DNA from 4 places in the Geodermatophilus sp. SYSU D00867 genome. Region 1 is predicted to be linked to each of the others. Evidence: riboswitches for the same ligand, from Rfam matches in the RefSeq annotation. Region 1 holds a riboswitch; each other region holds the start of a gene.
What was found. Region 1 has a riboswitch for cyclic di-AMP ahead of ACI8AK_RS00395 (transglycosylase family protein). Riboswitches for the same ligand answer to the same signal wherever they lie in the genome.

Region 1 (2,874 bases):
CGCCAACCAGACGATCGAGCAGCCGGGCCTGTACGGCGGCGCGGTGCGCTGGGCGGCCGACGTCGGCGTGCCCGAGGCCGGCCGCGAGGCCGCGCAGAACCGCTACTGGCGCTCGGTGGTGTCCCGGGCACTGCTCGCGGCCACCGGCGTCCTGTCCGGCGACCCCGGGCCGGTGCAGTTGGACCTGCCCTTCCGCGACCCGCTGCTGCCCGAGGAGGAGCCCGGCCCGCTGGCGGGCCCGTGGGCCGGCCGGGACGGTGGCGCGCCGTGGACCGCCGGCGCGTCCGCGCCCGCCGCGGCCGCACCGATCGCCGACGGCCCGCGCACGCTCGTCGTCGCCGGGGACGGGCCCGACGCCGCCGGCCGGGCGTGGGCGGCCGGCGCCGCCGCGGCCGGCTGGCCGGTGGTCGCCGAGCCGAGTGGCGGGGCGTGGACCGACGGCGCGGTGCGCGGCGGGGCGCTGCTGCTCGGCGTGCCCGGCTGGCTGGACGCGCACCGGCCCGACCGGGTGGTCGTCGTCGGCCGGCCGACGCTGTCCCGGCCGGTGTCCGCGCTGCTGGCCGACCCGCGGGTGCGCGTGGAGACCGTGGTCGCCGGGCCGCGCTGGCCCGACGCCGGCCGCTCCGCCGCGCTGGTCACCCGCGCCGCCCCGCCGGCCGGGCCGCCCTGCGACCCCGGCTGGTCCGCCGCCTGGCGCGCGGCCGCGGACCGGGTGGGCGCCGCCGTCGACGCCGCCCTGGACGCCGCGCCCGGGCTGACCGCCGCCCGGCTGGCCCGCGACGTCGTCGCCGCGCTGCCGCCGGGGGCGCTGCTGGTGCTCGGCTCCTCCACGCCGGTGCGCGACGTCGACCGGCTCGCCGTCCCGCGCGGCGACGTCGCCGTGCTCGCCAACCGCGGCGTCGCCGGCATCGACGGCACGGTGTCCACCGCCGTCGGCGCCGCGCTGGTCCACGGCGGGCCGGCGGTGGCGCTCATGGGCGACCTGACGTTCCTGCACGACCTGCAGGGGCTGCTCACCGGCGAGGGCGAGCCGCGCCCGGACCTCACCGTGGTGGTGCCCGACAACGACGGGGGCGGGATCTTCGCCCAGCTGGAGCCCGGGCGGCCGGCGTACGCCCACGACTACCGGCGGGTGTTCGGCACGCCGCACGGGCGGGACCTGGTCGCCGTCGCGGCGTCCCTGGGGTGGGAGGCGGTGGCGGTGACCACGCCGGAGGAGCTCGCCGCCGCGCTGGCGCGCGGCGGGCCGCGGGTGGTCGTCGCCCGCACCGACCAGCGCGCGGAGGCCGACCTCGCCGTCGCCCTGCGGGAGGCCGCGGGCCGCGCGCTGGCCTGACCGGTCCGAGGAGCGCCGGAGAGGGCCCGGGCACGGCCCGGGAGCTCGTCCCAGGCCCTCGTGACGGGCCGGTCCGGCACGCGTTCCCGGTGGCCTTCGTCACGGGACCCGGCGCGGACGCGGCGGGGACGGCGCGACCCCGGCAGGGCCCGATCGTGCGCGGCGAGCAGCGGGTTCCGTTACCCGCGCGGTGGTCACGCCGACGTCACGCCGTACCCCACACGCCCCGGCCGAACCGCCGTGTGACCGCCGTCACGACGACAGTCGACATGACGACACGTAACGTTTTGGCTGCGCTCAGCGAACACAGAGCGCGGCGCCGGTCCGCCAAACCCTGCCCACCGGTCGCCCACGTCAACTCCCAGGGCAGGGGTGGGGGACCCACTCTTCCGGCGCGCGACGGCCTACGGGGGCCTGTCGGAGCGCGCCTCGGGGTGAAGCCGCGGACCGCGGCCGGGCACCGATCGCCCGAACCCGACAGCTCACCTCGCCGGCGGTGATCGGGAGATCATCACCATGCCCAAGCACCGCGCACCCCGCTACGTCCGCACCAAGAAGGTCATCGCCAAGGCCCCTGTCGCCGCCGGCGCCGCCGCCGTCGGTCTGGGCGTCCTGAGCTCGCCGGCCTCCGCCTCCACCACCCACGACTGGACCGGCGTCGCCCAGTGCGAGTCCAGTGGCAACTGGAGCATCAACACCGGCAACGGCTACTACGGCGGGCTGCAGTTCAGCCAGTCCACCTGGGCCGCCTTCGGGGGCACCGACCTCGCCCCGCGCGCCGACCTCGCCACCCCGGCCGAGCAGGTCCAGATCGCCGAGGCCGTCCTGGCCGGCCAGGGCGTCGGCGCCTGGCCGACCTGCGGCAAGTACCTGACCGACGGCACCACCGCGGCCGCCGCCGAGGCGCCGGCCGCTCCCGCCGAGCAGGCCGCCCCGGCCGCCGAGGCCCCGGCCGCTCCGGCCGAGCAGCCGGCCGCCGAGCAGGCCGCCCCGGCCGAGCAGGCCGAGGTCAGCACCGAGGAGTACACCGTCCGCTGGCGGGACACGGTGGCGAAGATCGCCGCCGCCCACGGCCAGAGCTGGCGGGAGCTCTACGAGCGCAACGTCGACGTCATCGGCGGCAACCCGAACCGGATCTACCCCGGTCAGGTGCTGGCGCTCAGCGGCTCGACCGCCGCCCCGGCCGAGGCCGCTGCGGCTCCCGCCGCCGAGGCCGCCCCGGCCCCGGTCGCCGCCGCCGGCGAGGCGGCGCCCGCCGCCACCCCGCCGATCGCCGAGGCCGCCCCGCAGGTCGCGCAGGCCTCGGTCGTCGCCGAGATCACGAACACCGCCGGCGCGATCCACGAGGCCGTGCAGGCGGCGGCGAACGCCGTCGTCAGCAACGTCCCGGGCGCCGCGGACATCACCCTCGGCGGCACGCGGGCCAGCGCGGTCGACCCGGACGGTCACCCCTCCGGCAAGGCGCTGGACTACATGGTCATGTCCGACGCCGCCCTCGGCGACGCGATCGCCCAGTACCACGTCGACCACTGGGACGA
Region 2 (2,874 bases), on a different contig from region 1:
CCCGGCCGACCGCGGTGACCAGGCGGCTGCCCAGGCGGGTGAGGCCGAGCAGCGCCGAGACCGCGAGCCCGAGCACCAGGTTGGTCAGCGACGCGGGACGGATGTCGGCGGCGAGGGCCTCGGCGCGGCGGACGACCTCGGCGGGCAGCCCGGCGTCGTCGGTGACCGGGGAGGCGCCGCCGGGCGGGGTGGGCAGCGGCGTCCAGGGCGTCCGGAGCGCGATGACGAGGACGAGCGCCGCGCCGAGCACGAGCGCGACCAGCAGCGCGGCCCGGCGGGAGCCGGTGCGGTCTGGCCGGGTGGCCTCGGGGCCGGGGCGGGTGCTCGTCCCGCCCGCCCTGCCCACCCGGCCGATCCTAGGCGCGCGCCGGTGCCGCACCGTGCGCTCCCCCGGCGGACGCCGAGGGCCGGCGACCCGTCCGGGTCACCGGCCCTCGGCCTCGCGACGTGCTGGAACGGCCTCCCTGCAGGGGCCCGCCGGGAGCTCGCGAGCGGTGGGGGCGGGGAGGTCCTCCGTCAGGCGATGCGGCGCATGGCGGTGATGCCGCCCATCGAGTCGACCGACACGACCTTCACCGGCTGCCCCGACGTGGAGGCGTGCACCATCTGGCCGTTGCCGATGTACATCGAGACGTGGCTGACCGGGCTGTAGTAGAAGATCAGGTCACCCGGCTGCAGGTCCGCCCGCGAGACGGCGGTGCCCATGCGCGACTGCATGCTGCTGGAGTGCGGGAGGCTGATGCCGGCCGCGGCGTAGGCGTACTGGGTCAGGCCCGAGCAGTCGAAGGCGTTCGGCCCGCCGGCGCCCCACACGTAGGGGTCGCCCACCTGGGCCAGCGCCGTCTGCACCGCGGTCTGCGCGGCACCGCTGCCGCCGCTGCCCGCCGACGGCGCCGGGGCCGGGGCCGGAGCGGGGGCCGCGGCCCGCGTGCCCGCGGTGGCCGGCGCGCTCTCCCCACCCGCGCCGCCGCCGGCGCTGGGCCCGGCCTGCGCGCCGGCGGCCAGGCCGGCCTCCTGCGCGGCGAGCGCCGCCTGCCGCTGCGCCTCGGTGAGCGCGGCGAACTGCGCCTGGTAGTCCGCGATGTCGCCCTGGAGCTGCGCCTCCTGGGCGCTCAGGCCGTCGAGGGTGCGCTGCGCCTCGGTCTCGGCGGCCTCGGCGTCGGCCTGCGCCTGCCGGGCGGCGGCGGCCGCCTCGTTCACCTGGTCGAGGACCGAGGTGGTGTGGTCGGCGATCTGGCCGAGGGTGGCCAGCGAGGCGACGAAGTCCTCGGCCGAGTCGCTGGTCATCAGCAGGTCGAGCCCGGCGAAGCCGTCGCCGTTGCCGGCGGTGTAGGCGCTGCGGGCCACCTCGCGGATCCGGCCGTCGAGGTCCTGCAGCCGGTCCTGCGCCTCGGCGGCGGCCCGGTCGGCCTCGTCGGCGGCGGCCTGCTGCTGGGCGAGGACCTCGCGGGCCTCGTTGACCTGCTCGGTGACGACCTCGAGCCGGTGACCGGCCTCGGCGGCGAGCTGGGCGGCCTGCTCCGGGGTGCCGGCCCGCTCGGGGTCGGCGGCCGCGGTGCCGGACAGCAGGGTGAGGGTCAGCGCGGCGGTGGTGCCGACCAAGGTGACCCGGCCGAGGCGGCGGGCCCGCGACGGGCGGTGCAGGCCGGCGATCCGGGTGGTGGGTGTGGACTTCTCGCGTGCATGCCCCAGGGCAGGGCGGGGGGTCGCCACGGGCGGCGGCTCTCCGTTTCTTCCTCAGCAACCGCCTACCGAGTTAGCTGACGGGTTCGGGCTGGGAAGACGTGCCCTATCTCCGCGCCCCGGTCGGGACCGGCGCGCGCGAGAACTCACCCCAGTGCTGCGGTGGGTCCCCGGCTCACCTCGCGCACCTCCGGGAGGGCGTCCGGTGACTCGGCGGTGTCGGCCGAGGTCACCCTGCGTCGGGTGACGACCACCCGGCCGGACGGCGCCACAGTACGGACGTGATGCAGTTGTGACAAACGGGGGGTGCGGGAACTGTGAGGACACACACGGTCAGCAGCCGCGCCACTCCGGTGCGTACCCGATCGGGTGTCCGCGCCGGTCAGCCCGTGCGCCGGCGCCCGTCCCGCGACGGCCGGTGCCGCAGGGGCGGCACCAGGCCGCCCTCGGCCAGCGCCCGCACGGCCCGCCGCTCGACGTCGTCGAGCTCCACGACCACGCCCGGGCGCGGCAGTGCGCCGTCCGCCGTCCGGGCCGCCGGGACGGAGGGCACCGGCAGCAGCACGGGGCCGGTGTCCCGCTCCGCGGGCGGGGCGCCCAGCAGGGCGGTGACGACGCAGTCGGCGCAGCCGGCGCCGCGCGCGGTGCACGAGTCGCAGTCGATGAGCATGGCCGTGTCCCTCCGGTGCCCCGGCCGCGCCGCCCGGTGCCGGGCCGCGGTCGGGACGGGTCTCCCTGTCGGTCGACCAGCACGCTAGGGACGGCCACCGACAGTCCCGGCTCAGCCGCCCGCGTACTCCCAGTGCCAGGGCTCCTCGCGGCCGTTGCCCGGGTCGGCCCAGGTCGGGTGCAGCCACCCGAACCGGCCGGCGTTGGCGACCATCCACGCGTACTGCGGCGTGCCGAAGCCGTCGATGCCGCCGCACAGGTCGACCGCCAGCCCCCAGCCGTGGTTGCTGGTGCCCGGGACCGCGGCCAGCGCCGGCTTCTCCCCGTACAGGCGGACCTGGCCGGCGTAGGTGCGGTAGGAGTCGGTGATGCAGATCGGCTGCCCGAACGCCGACGCGAACGCCGCGCTCATCGCCCGCCAGGCCGCCGCGGCGTCGCAGCGCAGCGAGTGGCCGCCCACCCCGATCGGGCACAGCGCGCTCGGCGGGATGAGGCCGTTGGGGTAGCCGCCCCAGGCCCGGG
Region 3 (2,874 bases), on a different contig from region 1:
CGCCGGCGAGCGGGTCGGCCCGGCCAGCGACGTCTACGCCCTCGGCCTGGTCGGCTACGAGTCGCTGACCGGCCACGCCGCCTTCACCGGCACCAACCCGGTCACCGTCGCGCTCAAGCAGGTCCGCGAGCAGCCCGAGCCGCTGCCCGACGACCTGCCGCCCGACGTCAAGGAGCTCATCGGTGCCGCGCTGACCAAGGACCCCGGCGCCCGCCTGCCCGACGGCGCCGCCTTCCTGGCCGCGGTCGAGGAGGCCCTGGACCCCCGGGCCGCCCCCGTGCCGCCCACCCGCCCGGTGGCGGCCGCCGCCCCCGTCCCCGGGCCGGTCCCGGAGCCCGCGCCGGTCCCCGGGCCGGAGCCGCGCCGGCGCCGGCGGGCGCTGGTCCTGCTGCCGCTGCTGCTGGTCGCGCTCGTCGTCGGCGGCGTGCTGTTCACCACGACCCGCGCCGGTGACGTGCCGGTGGCCGACGCCGCCGAGACGCAGCAGGCCGGGATCGTGCTGCGGGCCGCGGACTTCCTCGGCCGCCCGGTGGCCGAGGTCACCGACGACCTGACCGCCCTCGGTCTCACCGTCGGCCAGCGCGGCGAGCAGACCCCGGACGCGGCTCCCGGCACCGTCGTCGGCCTGGACCCGGTGGACGTGGAGCTGGCCGCCGGCGACCGGGTGCAGGTGGTCGCCGCCGTCGCACCCGACACCGCGGTGCCCGAGCCCGAGGCGCCCGCCGCCGGGCCCGGCCCGTCCGGTGGGTCCGCGCCGGAGGCCCCCGCGGCGACGCCGGAGGCGCCCGCCGCGGACAGCAGCACCCCCGGGACCCCGACGCCGGAGGCCCCGGGCCCGGAGGCCACCACCCCCGAGGTCACGACCCCCGAGGTCACGACCCCCGAGGTCACGACCCCCGAGGCGCCCGCTCCCGAGGCGACCACGGCGGAGAGCCCCGGGTCCGCGGGCACGGCGCCAGAGAGCACGCCCGAGGCCCCGGAGAGCACCCCGTCCGGCAGCACGACGCCGGAACCGCCGGCGCCGGCGACCGGGACGCCCGGGGACACCGCCCCGCCGGCGACGGGGGAGTCCCCGGCCCCGGACGCGGGGACGACGTCGACCGGTGGGGCGCCGGCGACCTCCCCGGCCCCGGACGCCGGCGCCGGCGGGACCGTCCCGCCGGAACCGGCCTGGGACGGCTCCCCGGCGGGACCGTCCCGGTGAACCCGGGGCTAGGGTCCGACGCCATGTCGACGAGGTCGCGGGTCGAGCCGACGGGGAGCGTCCGGGAGCTGGGTCTGCCCGCGCGGGCGGTGGGCGCGCTGACCCGCGCCGGGATCACCACCGTCGAGCAGCTGTCCGCGCTGACCCGCCGCGAGCTGGCCGCCGTCCCCGGGCTGGGACCGGCGATGGTGGCCGCCGTCCGCGCGGTCGTCCCCGAGCCCGTGGCGGTGGGGCTATGGCCGCTGCCCGACGAGGACGACGCGCCGCCGTCCCCGGCGATCCCGTCGTTCGACTCGTTGCGCGCCCCGCGCCGCCGGACCGCGTTCGACGTCCTCGTGCCCGAGGAGGACCCGGGGGAGCCCGCCGGTCCGTCGGTGGTGGCGCCGTCGGACGGGGCCTCCGGCGGGACGCCGGAGGAGGACGAGGAGCCGACCCCCGCCGGGCCGCCCCCCTCCGCCGCGCCGGCCGCCCCGGCGCCGCGGCCGGCCGAGTGGGCCGACCTCGCCGCCCTCGGCGCGCGCGGCGTCCGGGCCGCCGCGGTCCTGCCCTGGCGGGTGACCGGGTGGTGGCTGCGCCTGCCGCTGCGCGTCGTCGGGCGGCTGCGCACCCGCCCCTGACCGGCGTGTGGTCCCCGCCACGGAACGCGGCCGCGGTTTGTCACGGACGGGTAACGGCCGTTACCGTGGCCGAGGCCGTCCGGCCCCGTCCCCGCCAGGGGACCCGGGCGGTCGCCGCCGAGTCGCCCCCTGGGCGAGCCGGGGACCCACCGCAGTACTGGGGTGAATCCCGCACCGGACCCGTGCGTCCGGGCGGGTAGGGCTGCTTCCCGCCCGAACCCGTCAGCTAACTCGGCAGGCGGCTGACGGGAGACCTGCACCCATGCCCTCGAGCACCACCCCCGGCCGCCCCGGCGCGTCCGCAGACCGTTCCGACCGCCGCCGCCCGCCGGCCGCGCACCGCCGTCCGGGCCTGTACCTGGGCGTCGCCGCCGCCGGCGCGGTCCTGGTCAACGTCCTGGTCGGCCCGCAGCCGGCCGCCACCGCCGAGGCCGGGACGGCGAGCGGGTCGGTCGCCGTCGCCGAGGCGCTGGGGCTGTCGGCGCAGTCCGGCCCGGTGACCGCCACCGCCCCGCCGGACCTGGCGCCGCTCGAGGACCTCGCCGCCACCCGCAGCTCGCGGGAGGCCGCCGAGACCGCGGCCCAGCAGTCGCAGGCCGCCGCCGACCAGGCCACCGTCGACCGGCAGCGGGCCGAGGCCGAGGCCGCCGCCCGCGCCGCCGCGGAGGCCGCCGCAGCCGCCGCGGCCGCCGAGGCCGCCGCCGCGGCGGAGGCCGCCGCAGCCGCCGAGGCCGCCGAGGCCGCCGAGGCCGAGGAGGAGGCCGGCCCGGCGGAGACCGCGGGCACCACCGTCGTCTCGGCCGTCGCCCGCATCACCAACAGCACCGGTCCGGTCGAGCCGCAGGTGCAGGCCGCCGCGGACGCCGTCGTCAGCAACGTGCCGGGGGCGGACGCGATCACCCTGGGCGGCACCCGCGCCAGCGCGGCCGACCCGGGCGGCCACCCCTCCGGCAGGGCGCTGGACTACATGGTCATGACCGACGCCGCCCTCGGCGACGCGATCGTCGCCTACCACCGCGCGCACTGGGACGAGCTCGGCGTCGACTACCTGAT
Region 4 (2,874 bases), on a different contig from region 1:
CGGTCGTGCGCGGATCGGCGGAGGGGGACGACGGACGAGTCGGCCTGCCGATCCGGGGCCGGCTGTTCAGCGCCTGGTCTCGTACCTGGTCAGGAGCACGCCGCCGGGGAACGTCCGGGTCTCCACCAGGTCCAGGTCCACCCGGTCGTCCAGGGCCGGGAAGAACGGCGTGCCGCCGCCCACCAGGACCGGGTGGGTGACGAGCGCGTACTCGTCGATCAGCCCGGCCCGCATGGCCGCCGCGGCGAGGGTGGCGCCGCCGACGTCCATGGGACCGCCGTCCCCGGCCTTGAGCCGGGTGATCTCGGTGACGGCGTCGCCGGTGACCAGGCGGGCGTTCCCGTCGACCGCGCTGGCCGTCGAGGAGAACACCACCTTCGGCATGTCCCGCCAGCGGCGGGCGTACTCGATCTGCGCCGGTGTGGCGCCGGGCTGCTGGTCGGCGGTCGGCCAGTGGGAGCTCATCGTCTCCCACAGTCTGCGCCCGTACAGCGCCAGGCCCGTGGCCCCCACCCGGTCGGACCACCACTGGAACAGCTCGTCGCTCGGCACGCTCCAGCCGAGGTCGTCGCCGGGCGCGGCGACGTAGCCGTCCAGGCTCAGGTTCATGGCGAAGGTCAGTCTCCGCATCGCGTGGCCTCCCGTGGGTCGGTGTTCGGCGTACGGACCGACACGGCGCGGAGAACTGACCGGTCGGACCACACCGAGGGCCGGTCGACCACCGCGCCGAGCGGATGCCGCGTACGAGGAGGGACGACGACCGGCACAGCGCCCCGTGGGACGGGTCGCCGCCTCGTCGTCCGGCCGCTCGACGTCCACGCCGCCGGGTCGCAGGGGCCGCGTGACGCGAGCCGGATCATCCCGGAGCCGATCGTGGTCAGCACCCGCAGCCGGGAAGAGGGCGAGCCGACCTCGGCCGACGATCGCCGTGACCGACCGACGTCAGCCACCTCTGGCCCGGCTCCGGCGACCGGCCGAGGGCCGCCGCCGACCCCGTTCCCGGCCGAGCGGCGGACCCCGCGCGGACCGGCGCCGCGCCCTGACCGCAGACCCGCAGGTCACGGCGGGCGACGGACGAGTCGGCCTGTACGCCGGGTTCTGTCCTCGGGCGCCTCGCGGCCTCCCGATGGGCGGTCATCCATCTAGGCCCGCCGTTGCCGGCGGGCTCGAGCGGTCCACCCGCAGGCTCGGGCGGGCAGCCCTCGAACGCCTGCGCAGGACGGTGTCCGGTCGCCCGGCCACCGCCCCTTCTCGACCTTGCTCCGGGTGGGGTTTACCGAGCCGCACCGGTCACCCGGTGCGCTGGTGGTCTCTTACACCACCGTTTCACCCTCACCAGCAGCGGACTGCTGGCGGTCTGTTCTCTGTGGCACTGTCCCGCGGGTCACCCCGGGTCGCCGTTAGCGACCACCCTGCCCTGTGGAGCCCGGACGTTCCTCGGCGACGGGGTCTCCCCCGCCGACGCGACCGCCCGGCCGACTCGTCCGTCGTGCCGACCAGTCTACGGACCCCCTCAGCGGAACTGCTCAGTCCGCGCTGCGGGCTCCCGCGGACGCTCCTACGGTGGCTCCGTCCGGCCGGTCGTCACGTCCTCCACCGGGGGAACCGAGCCGGGTGCCGCCGAGTCGCGGCCACCGCGGTGGCCGTGAGCCGGGGACCCACCGCACCACCGGGGTGAGTCCCACCTCCCGGACCCGGGAGGGGGTAGGGCGCAGTTCCCCGCCCGAACCCGTCAGCTGACCCGGTAGGCGGCCACGGGAGAACGGAGAACCACCACGGGGTGCGCCGACGGCGCCTGCCCCGGCGTGCCCCGCACTCTGCGACGAGCGCCGCGACCCGCCCACCTCCGCCGGTCGCCGCGCCTCCACGGACCGGAAACGACCGGCCTCGCGTCGGCCTGCCCTCCAGCAGCCGCCCGCCGCCCGGCCGCGTCCCGGCCCGTCCCGCAGGTCCCCCCACGCGACGGGTGACCGCCGAGCCACGGACGGCGCCACGCGGAACCGACGTCAGGAGCTCTCCTCGTCATGCCCTCGAACAGCAAGCGCACGATCCGCCGGACCCTCACGGCCGGCGCCCTCGCCGTCGCCTTCGGCCTCAGCGGCCAGTCGGTGGCCCAGGCCGACTGGGACGGCCCCCGCCGGGACGGGTCGAACGGCTGGTCCCAGGACCGGGGAGGAGCCGCGGCGCCCGCGCCCGCGGCCCCCGCCGCCCCCGCGGCCGCACCGGCAGCCGCCCCCGCCGCCCCCGCGGCGGTGTCCACGAACCTCACCGGCGCGCCGACCGCCTCCTCGACCTCCTACAGCGCCTGGGCGGCGCACGTCCGCCCCGTCGTCGCCGAGGTCGTGCAGCAGTGCGGGGTGTCCACCGTGCTCACCCGCCCCGGGCACTCCCCCACCCAGCAGCTCGCCGCGGACTTCATGGTCTACGCCGACTCCGCCAAGGGGAACGCCGTGGCCCAGTACGTCATCGACAACGCCGCGCGCATGGGCGTCGACTACGTCATCTGGAAGCAGCGGATCTTCGTGATCGGGAGCTCCGGCTGGCGGGCGATGGAGGACCGCGGGTCCCCCACCGCCAACCACATGGACCACGTCCACGTGAGCTTCAACCCCTGACCGGCCCGGACGCGGCCCCGGGCGCACCCCGGGGCCGCGTCCGGCCTCAGCCGGCGTACAGCGCGAAGCCGGCCACCCGCCGGCCGTCGACGACCGGGGTCGCCGTGTCGACCTGTCGCCGGGCCTGCTCCTCGACCGGGTCGGCCGACAGCGCCTGCAGGTAGCGGCGGTGCTCGGCCAGCGAGGCCACCGCCCGGTCGACGACGTCGGTCACGTCGACGGTGTGCGTGACCCCCACCGGCGTGGAGACGGCGGTCCA

Region 2: linked by a shared signal. The riboswitch ahead of ACI8AK_RS20615 (C40 family peptidase) and the one ahead of ACI8AK_RS00395 (transglycosylase family protein) in region 1 are both predicted to bind cyclic di-AMP.
Region 3: linked by a shared signal. The riboswitch ahead of ACI8AK_RS13835 (hypothetical protein) and the one ahead of ACI8AK_RS00395 (transglycosylase family protein) in region 1 are both predicted to bind cyclic di-AMP.
Region 4: linked by a shared signal. The riboswitch ahead of ACI8AK_RS19975 (hypothetical protein) and the one ahead of ACI8AK_RS00395 (transglycosylase family protein) in region 1 are both predicted to bind cyclic di-AMP.

Annotation. Positions count from the first base shown of each region.
Region 1 covers NZ_JBJGZC010000001.1:68,504-71,377, forward strand. The annotation lists gene menD (2-succinyl-5-enolpyruvyl-6-hydroxy-3-cyclohexene-1-carboxylic-acid synthase) at 1-1,336, shown strand, start outside; cyclic di-AMP (ydaO/yuaA leader) riboswitch at 1,679-1,848, shown strand; gene ACI8AK_RS00395 (transglycosylase family protein) at 1,853-2,874, shown strand, end outside.
Region 2 covers NZ_JBJGZC010000027.1:30,917-33,790, forward strand. The annotation lists gene ACI8AK_RS20610 (M48 family metalloprotease) at 1-346, opposite strand, end outside; gene ACI8AK_RS20615 (C40 family peptidase) at 517-1,713, opposite strand; cyclic di-AMP (ydaO/yuaA leader) riboswitch at 1,730-1,909, opposite strand; gene ACI8AK_RS20620 (hypothetical protein) at 2,066-2,353, opposite strand; gene ACI8AK_RS20625 (D-alanyl-D-alanine carboxypeptidase family protein) at 2,465-2,874, opposite strand, start outside.
Region 3 covers NZ_JBJGZC010000013.1:47,714-50,587, reverse strand. The annotation lists gene ACI8AK_RS13845 (protein kinase domain-containing protein) at 1-1,204, shown strand, start outside; gene ACI8AK_RS13840 (DNA-directed RNA polymerase subunit alpha C-terminal domain-containing protein) at 1,228-1,821, shown strand; cyclic di-AMP (ydaO/yuaA leader) riboswitch at 1,927-2,077, shown strand; gene ACI8AK_RS13835 (hypothetical protein) at 2,084-2,874, shown strand, end outside.
Region 4 covers NZ_JBJGZC010000025.1:22,466-25,339, forward strand. The annotation lists gene ACI8AK_RS19965 (dihydrofolate reductase family protein) at 67-630, opposite strand; RNA gene rnpB (RNase P RNA component class A) at 1,072-1,483, opposite strand; cyclic di-AMP (ydaO/yuaA leader) riboswitch at 1,609-1,766, shown strand; gene ACI8AK_RS19975 (hypothetical protein) at 2,025-2,615, shown strand; gene ACI8AK_RS19980 (PIG-L deacetylase family protein) at 2,662-2,874, opposite strand, start outside.